One region of the Janthinobacterium sp. FW305-128 genome, then DNA from elsewhere that is predicted to be linked to it. Evidence: predicted binding sites of a transcription regulator. Region 1 holds the regulator's gene; the other holds the start of a gene.
What was found. The regulator LexA, encoded in region 1, represses DNA repair genes until DNA is damaged. The targets are predictions, from matches to a motif close to ACTGTATNNNNATACAGT.
Positions count from the first base shown of each region.

Region 2: the regulator LexA is predicted to act here: its motif matches at 2,049-2,066, upstream of IGS60_RS01860 (DNA topoisomerase IV subunit B).

Region 1 is NZ_JACYMK010000008.1:256,444-260,239, forward strand. It holds gene purF (amidophosphoribosyltransferase) at 1-895, shown strand, start outside; gene IGS60_RS18245 (cystathionine gamma-synthase family protein) at 939-2,180, shown strand; gene lexA (transcriptional repressor LexA) at 2,417-3,052, opposite strand; gene rpsF (30S ribosomal protein S6) at 3,328-3,717, shown strand; gene priB (primosomal replication protein N) at 3,738-3,796, shown strand, end outside.
Region 2 is NZ_JACYMK010000001.1:406,399-410,194, forward strand. It holds gene IGS60_RS01860 (DNA topoisomerase IV subunit B) at 1-1,969, opposite strand, end outside; gene kdpF (K(+)-transporting ATPase subunit F) at 2,433-2,522, shown strand; gene kdpA (potassium-transporting ATPase subunit KdpA) at 2,522-3,796, shown strand, end outside.

The DNA of each region.
Region 1 (3,796 bases):
CGTGGCCCTGGAAGGCATGGGCTTCCGCTTCGTGCGCGACATCGGCCCCGGCGAAGCCGTCTTCATCGATGCCGACAAGAAATTGCACAGCGCCCAGTGCGCCGACAATGCCAGCCTGAACCCCTGCGTGTTCGAATTCGTCTACCTGGCCCGTCCCGACTCCGTCATCGACGGCGCCTCCGTGTACGCCACGCGCCTGAAAATGGGCGAATACCTGGCCGAGAAGATCCGCGCCGAATTGCCAGGCGTGCATATCGACGTGGTCATGCCGATTCCCGATTCCTCGCGTCCGGCCGCCATCCAGCTGGCCATGGCGCTGAACATCGAATACCGCGAAGGCTTCATCAAGAACCGCTACATCGGCCGCACTTTTATCATGCCGGGCCAGGCGGCGCGCAAGAAATCCGTGCGCCAGAAGCTCAACGCGATCCCGTCCGAATTCAAGGATAAAGTGGTCTTGCTCGTCGACGATTCCATCGTGCGCGGCACCACCAGCCGTGAAATCGTGCAGATGGCGCGTGAAGCGGGCGCGACGAAAGTCATCTTCGCCTCGGCCGCGCCGCCGGTCATCTATCCGAACGTGTACGGTATCGACATGCCGACGCGCGACGAGCTGATCGCCTATGGCCGCACGACGGAAGAAGTGTGCCGCGAAATCACGGCCGACTACCTGGTCTATCAGGATATCGGCGCGCTCAAGCAGGCGATCGCCGACGTCAACCCGGCCCTGACCAACTTCGAGGCCTCGTGCTTCGACGGCGTCTACGTGACGGGCGACGTGTCGCAGGAATACCTGGACCGTCTGGAATATGCGCGCCACCATCCGAAGGCGGCAGCGCCCGAAGATACGCCGCGTTCCCAGCTGAACCTGAACCTGGCAACGACAGAAGCGTAATTATCTTGCCCGGCTAGCGCCGGGCTTTTTTTGCTCCGCGATCATGAACGATAAAAAAAACTACGGCTTTACCACCACCATCCTGCATAACGACCGCCGCAAGGGCATCGAGCATGGTTCGCTGCACAAGCCCGTGCACACTTCCGTCGCGTTTGGTTATGCCGATGCGCGCCAGCTCGCTTCCGTATTCCAGGGCAAGGAACCCGGTTTCCGCTATGGCCGCCAGGGCAACCCCACCGTGTCCGCGCTGGAAGACAAGGTCAACAAGATGGAAGACGGCGTCGCGACCTTGTGCTTCGCCACCGGCATGGGCGCCATCGGCGCCGTGGTGCAGTCGCTGCTGCGCGCGGGCGACCATGTCGTCTCGTCGGCCTTTTTGTTCGGCAATACCAACAGCCTGTGGCAAACGGTGACGGGGCAGGGCATCGCCGTGTCCTTCGTCGACGCCACCGAGGTGGCCAACGTGGCGGCCGCCATCACGCCTGCCACGCGCATCGTGTTCGTGGAAACCATCGCCAATCCGCGCACGCAGATCGCCGACCTGAAAAAAATCGGTGACCTGTGCCGCGAAAAGGGCATCTTGTACATCGTCGACAACACGATGACGACGCCGTATTTGTTCCGCCCGAAAGCCGTGGGCGCGGGCCTCGTGGTCAATGCCTTGACGAAATCCATCGGCGGCCACGGCAATGCGCTGGGCGGCAGCTTGACGGACACGGGCGTGTTCGACTGGACGCAGTATCCGAATATTTTCGAGAACTACAAGAAGGCGGCGCCCGCGCAGTGGGGCATCGCGCAAATCCGCGCCAAGGCCTTGCGCGACTTCGGCGCGTCCCTGGGGCCGGAAGCGGCGCACCATATCGCCGTCGGCGCGGAAACCATGGCCTTGCGCATGGACCGCACCTGCTCGAACGCCCTGGCGCTGGCCACCATGCTGGCCGCCGATCCGAGAGTGGCGGCCGTGCACTACCCGGGCTTGCCGTCGCACCCGCAGCACGCCTTGGCGAGCGACCTGTTCCGCAGCTATGGTTCGCTGTTCAGCTTTGAATTGAAGGATGGCATCGATTGCTTCGATTTCCTCAATCGTTTGAATCTGGCTATTCCCGCGAGCAACCTGGGCGACACGCGCACCCTCGTCATTCCCGTCGCCCACACGATCTTCTATGAGATGGGCGCCGAGCGCCGCGCCAGCATGGGCATCGCCGAATCGCTGATCCGCGTCTCCGTCGGTATCGAGGATGAGGTGGATCTGCTTGAGGATTTCCGCCAAGCACTCGATGTATAAGTCGTCGGACAAATGAAAAGGGCCGCAACAGTCATGCTGTTGCGGCCCTTTGTTCGTGCAGTCGTTTAATGCCAGTTGCGCATCAGTCCCACAGCCAGGCCTTCCAGGGCGAATTCATCTTTCGGCAGCAGTTCGATGACGGAAACTTAGGTGTCAGAACTTAGGTGTCAGGCATGAGAAGGGGCCGCAACTAAAAACTGGGGTCAAACCCGGCGGGTCTGACCCCGGCAGGCAACTTAATGCCAGCTGCGCATGAGTCCGACGGCCAGGCCTTCCAGGGCAAATTCATCTTCCGGCGACACGGTGATGACCTTGAAGTCGGGGTTTTCCGGCAGCAGTTCGATGACGGAACCCGTCTTCTTGTAGCGCTTGACCGTGACTTCGTCGCCGATGCGGGCCACGACGATCTGGCCATTCTTGGCGCTGTCGACCTTTTTGACGGCCAGTAAATCGCCATCCATGATGCCGGCGTCGCGCATGGACCAGCCGCGCACCTTCAGCAGGAAGTCGGGCTTGGCCGAAAACAGGGCGGGGTCCACGTTGTAGCTCGCTTCCAGGTTTTCCTGGGCAAGGATGGGCGAACCGGCGGCCACCCTGCCGATCAGGGGCAGCGACATCAGCAGCGCCGCCGGCACTTTCGATGGCGGCGCTTCAGCTGCCGCGCCGATCAGGCGGATGCCGCGCGAGGTGCCGGGCGAAATCTCGATCGCGCCCTTGCGGGCCAGGGCCTGCAAATGCTCCTCGGCCGCATTGGCCGATTTGAAACCCAGTTCATTGGCAATTTCGGCACGGGTGGGAGGAAAGCCCGTGTTTTCAATCGCGTCCTTGATCAGGTTCAGGATTTGTTCTTGTCGTGCTGTCAGCTTGATCATGAGCGGTGGGTGCATACTAAAATGCTGTCTATATGAACAGTCTGTATTTTTGTACAGTATCGCCCACTATGCAAGGGGATTTCCGTGTTTTCGGCGAATTTCGCAAGAAATACTTGTTCCCGGTCGAAAAGCACGGTGGTCCGCGGGCTTTTCGGGCACTGGCGCAAGCAATGATTGAAACGTTTGCAAAAGGCGGTTATAATCTTCGGCTGACCTTCCCACACCCGTCTTGACGCCGGGGTGGGCGATTATCAATCCGACCTGAAGGAGTTTGCATGCGTCATTATGAAATAGTCTTTATCGTCCATCCGGACCAAAGCGAGCAAGTGCCCGCGATGATCGAACGCTACAAAGCCAGCGTAACCACCCGCGGCGGTTCGGTTCACCGCGTGGAAGATTGGGGCCGCCGTCAAATGGCTTACTCGATCCAAAAGCTGCCTAAAGCACACTACATCTGCCTGAACATCGAATGCGACAACGAGACCCTGGTCGAGTTGGAAACAGCATTCAAATTCAATGATGCCGTGTTGCGTCACCTGACCGTTAAAATGAAGAAAGCTGAAACAGCTCCTTCGCCGATGATGAAATCGGTACAACGCGAAGACGCGGCCAAAAGCCACCGCACCGAAGCACCAGCAGCCGCTCCAGCCGCAGCAGCAGCTTAATTCTTGACCAGGATCGTGCGCTGAACCAGCTACAAGTCACCGCCATCATTGCCGAGCGCGAAATATTGCGCTATACCCC
Region 2 (3,796 bases), on a different contig from region 1:
GTTCCTCGATCCAGGCGCGGCGTCCTGCCGCCTCGCCCTTGCCCATCAACATATTGAAGCGCAAGGCCGAGGCCATGTGGTCGATTTCGCCGAGCGTGACGGGCAGCAAACGGCGCGTGTCCGGGTTCATCGTCGTTTCCCACAGCTGCTCGGCGTTCATCTCGCCCAGGCCCTTGAAGCGCGAGATCGACCAGGCGCCCTGTTTCACGCCTTCCTTGCGCAACTTGTCCTCGATGGCCAGCAGTTCGCCATCGTCGAGCGCATAGATTTTCTGCATCGGCTTCTTGCCGCGCGCCGGCGCGTCCACGCGGTACAAAGGCGGACGGGCGATGCAGATGTGGCCCTTGTTGATCAGGACGGGGAAGTGCTTGAAGAACAGGGTCAGCAGCAGTACCTGGATGTGCGAGCCGTCCACGTCCGCGTCCGACAGGATGCAGATCTTGCCGTAGCGCAGGCCCGACAGGTCGGGCGAGTCGCCCACGCTGTGCGGATCGACGCCGATGGCCACCGCGATGTCGTGGATCTCGTTATTGGCGAACAGGCGGTCGCGGTCCGTTTCCCACGAGTTCAACACCTTGCCGCGCAGGGGCAGGATCGCCTGGAATTCCTTGTCGCGGCCCATCTTGGCCGAACCGCCCGCCGAGTCGCCCTCGACGAGGAACAGTTCATTGCGCGCGATGTCCGACGATTCGCAGTCGGTCAGCTTGCCCGGCAACACGGCCACGCCCGAGGATTTTTTCTTTTCCACTTTTTGCAGCGAGCGCTGGCGCGACTGCGCCTGCTTGATCACGAGCTCGGCCAGCTTCTTGCCGTAATCGACGTGCTGGTTCAGCCACAGTTCCAGCGGCGGCTTGGTGAAGGTCGACACGAGGCGCACGGCGTCGCGCGAATTGAGGCGTTCCTTGATCTGGCCCTGGAATTGCGGGTCCAGCACCTTGGCCGACAGCACGAACGATGCGCGCGCGAACACGTCTTCCGGCAGCAGTTTCACGCCTTTGGGCAGCAGCGAGTGCATCTCGACGAAGTTTTTCACGGCGCCGAACAGGCCGTCGCGCAAGCCCGATTCGTGCGTGCCGCCATTCGAGGTGGGAATCAGGTTGACGTACGATTCGCGCACGATGGCGCCTTCTTCCGTCCAAGCCACGACCCAGGCCGCGCCTTCGCCTTCGGCAAAGCCTTCCGAGTCCGGGCCAGCGTATTGCGCGCCTTCGAACAGGGGAATCAGGGTTTCGCCGTTCGATACCTGTGCCAGCGTTTCGGTCAGGTAGCCGCGCAAGCCTTCCGCGTACTGCCACGTTTGCGTGTCGCCCGTCTTCGCGTTGGTCAGCGTGACGGTGACGCCCGGCAGCAGCACGGCTTTCGAGCGCAGCAGGCGTTGCAGTTCCGTTTGCGAGATGTTCGGCGAATCAAAGTATTTCGCATCGGGCCAGGCCGTGACGCGCGTGCCGGATTTTTTGCCGTCGCGCGGGGCGGGGCGGGAACTCAGGGGCTCGATCACGTCGCCGTTGGCAAACACCATGTGGTGCAGGCCGTTGCCATCGCTTTCCTTGCGCCAGACGGTGATTTCCAGGCGCGTCGACAGTGCATTGGTGACGGACACGCCGACGCCGTGCAAGCCGCCCGAGAACGCGTAGGCGCCGCCCGAACCCTTGTCGAACTTGCCGCCCGCGTGCAGCCGCGTAAACACGATTTCCACCGTCGGCACGCCTTCTTCCGGGTGCAGGCCGACGGGAATGCCGCGGCCATTGTCTTCGACGGTGATGCTGCCATCCGTGTTCTGCGTCACGGCGATATGCGTGCAATGACCGCCCAGCGCCTCGTCGGAGGCATTGTCGATCACTTCCTGAATGATGTGCAGCGGATTTTCAGTGCGGGTGTACATCCCCGGGCGCTGCTTGACGGGTTCCAGTCCTTTCAGGACACGGATGGATGATTCGCTGTAGTCGGATGCTGGTTTTTTAGTGGCCATACGTGTTCAAGCTAAGTAAAGACAGTGGTTGGAACGCCAGGCCAGGGCACTGCGGGACGCAATGACAGCGGCGGCGATAACTGTATGAATATACAGTATATCCCGTCCAGCGTCACTGGGGGAGGGCAGTGCGGCAGGCTTGGCGTCCTTGTGCGGACGCTCGCGCATTCTATCTTGTCCGGCGAGCAATAGCGCTACTCCAAGGCAACAACAGTGCGCCGCGCGCGTGGTTTTGCGCCCATTGTGATGGATTTTATGCGGTAAAGCCGCCTTTTTTACATCTTGTTTACAGCTGCCTTCCCAGTCTTTACGAATTTTTTAGACCCTTTTGGCTAATCTGCTCACTATCAAAACAAACCTGAATGAGGGTGGGAATGGATCTCGTATATCTCGGCTTGATTGCCGTGTTTTTCGTCGTGGCGGCCGGCTTTGCCGTCGCCTGCGACAAATTAGGGAGCGTCAAATGAACGCGTTTTATGTGCTGGGCGCCGTCGTCTCAGCCGGCCTGCTCGTGTATTTGCTGGTGGCGCTGCTGAAGGCGGAGGAACTGTGATGACGACGCAATCGATATTGTTGTTGGTGGCCTTCCTGGCCGTGCTGCTGGCCGCCGGCTATCCGCTGGGCCTGTACATGGCCAGGGTGGCCGGCGATGGCCCCGTGCGCGGCCTGGGCTGGCTGCAAAAACTGGAAAACCTGCTGTACCGCTGGTCCGGCCTGCCCGCCGACAAGGCCATGGGCTGGAAAAGCTATGCCATCGCCCTGATCGTGTTTAACACGGTGGGCGCCGTCTTCGTCTACGGCCTGCAGCGCCTGCAGGGCTTCCTGCCCCTCAATCCCCAGGGCCTGGGCGCCGTCAGCCCCGATTCCTCGTTCAATACCACCGTCAGCTTCGTCGCCAACACCAACTGGCAGGGCTACGGCGGCGAACAGACCATGAGCTATCTGACGCAGATGCTGGGCATGGCCTGCCAGAATTTCTTTTCGGCGGCCACCGGCATCGCCGTGATCTTCGCGCTGGTGCGCGGCTTCGCCTCGCGCTCGGGCAAATCGATCGGCAATTTCTGGGTCGACCTGGTGCGCTCGACCCTGTACATCCTGCTGCCGCTGTCCCTGGCCCTGTCCGTCGTCTTCATGGGCGAAGGCATGATCCAGAATTTTTCCGCCTACAAGGAAGTGACCCTGCTCGACCACGTGGCGTATGAGACGCCGAAAACGACGGCCGACGGCCAGCCCGTGCTGGACGCCGCCGGCAAACCCGTGATGGAAGCGCAAGTGGCGGCCACGCAGACGATCGCCATGGGCCCCGTCGCGTCGCAGGAATCGATCAAGCTGCTGGGCACGAATGGCGGCGGCTTCTTCAATGCCAATTCCTCGCACCCGTACGAAAACCCCACTGTGCTGTCGAACTTCCTGCAGATGCTGGCCATCTTTATCATTCCCGCCGGCCTGTGCTTCACGTTCGGCCGCATGGTGGGCGACATGCGCCAGGGCTGGGCCGTGCTGGCCGCGATGACCCTGATCTTTGTCGTCATGACGGCCGGCGTGATGAGCGCCGAGCAGCAGGCCAATCCGGCGCTGCAGGCGCTGGGCGTGGATCAGCAGGCCAGCAGCCTGCAATCGGGCGGCAATATGGAAGGCAAGGAAACGCGCTTCGGCATCAGCTCCTCGACCCTGTTCGCGGCGGTGACGACGGCCGCGTCGTGCGGCGCCGTCAATTCCATGCACGACTCCTACATGCCCCTGGGCGGCATGGTGCCGCTGCTGCTGATGCAGTTCGGCGAAGTGATCTTCGGCGGCGTGGGCACGGGCCTGTACGGCATGCTGATG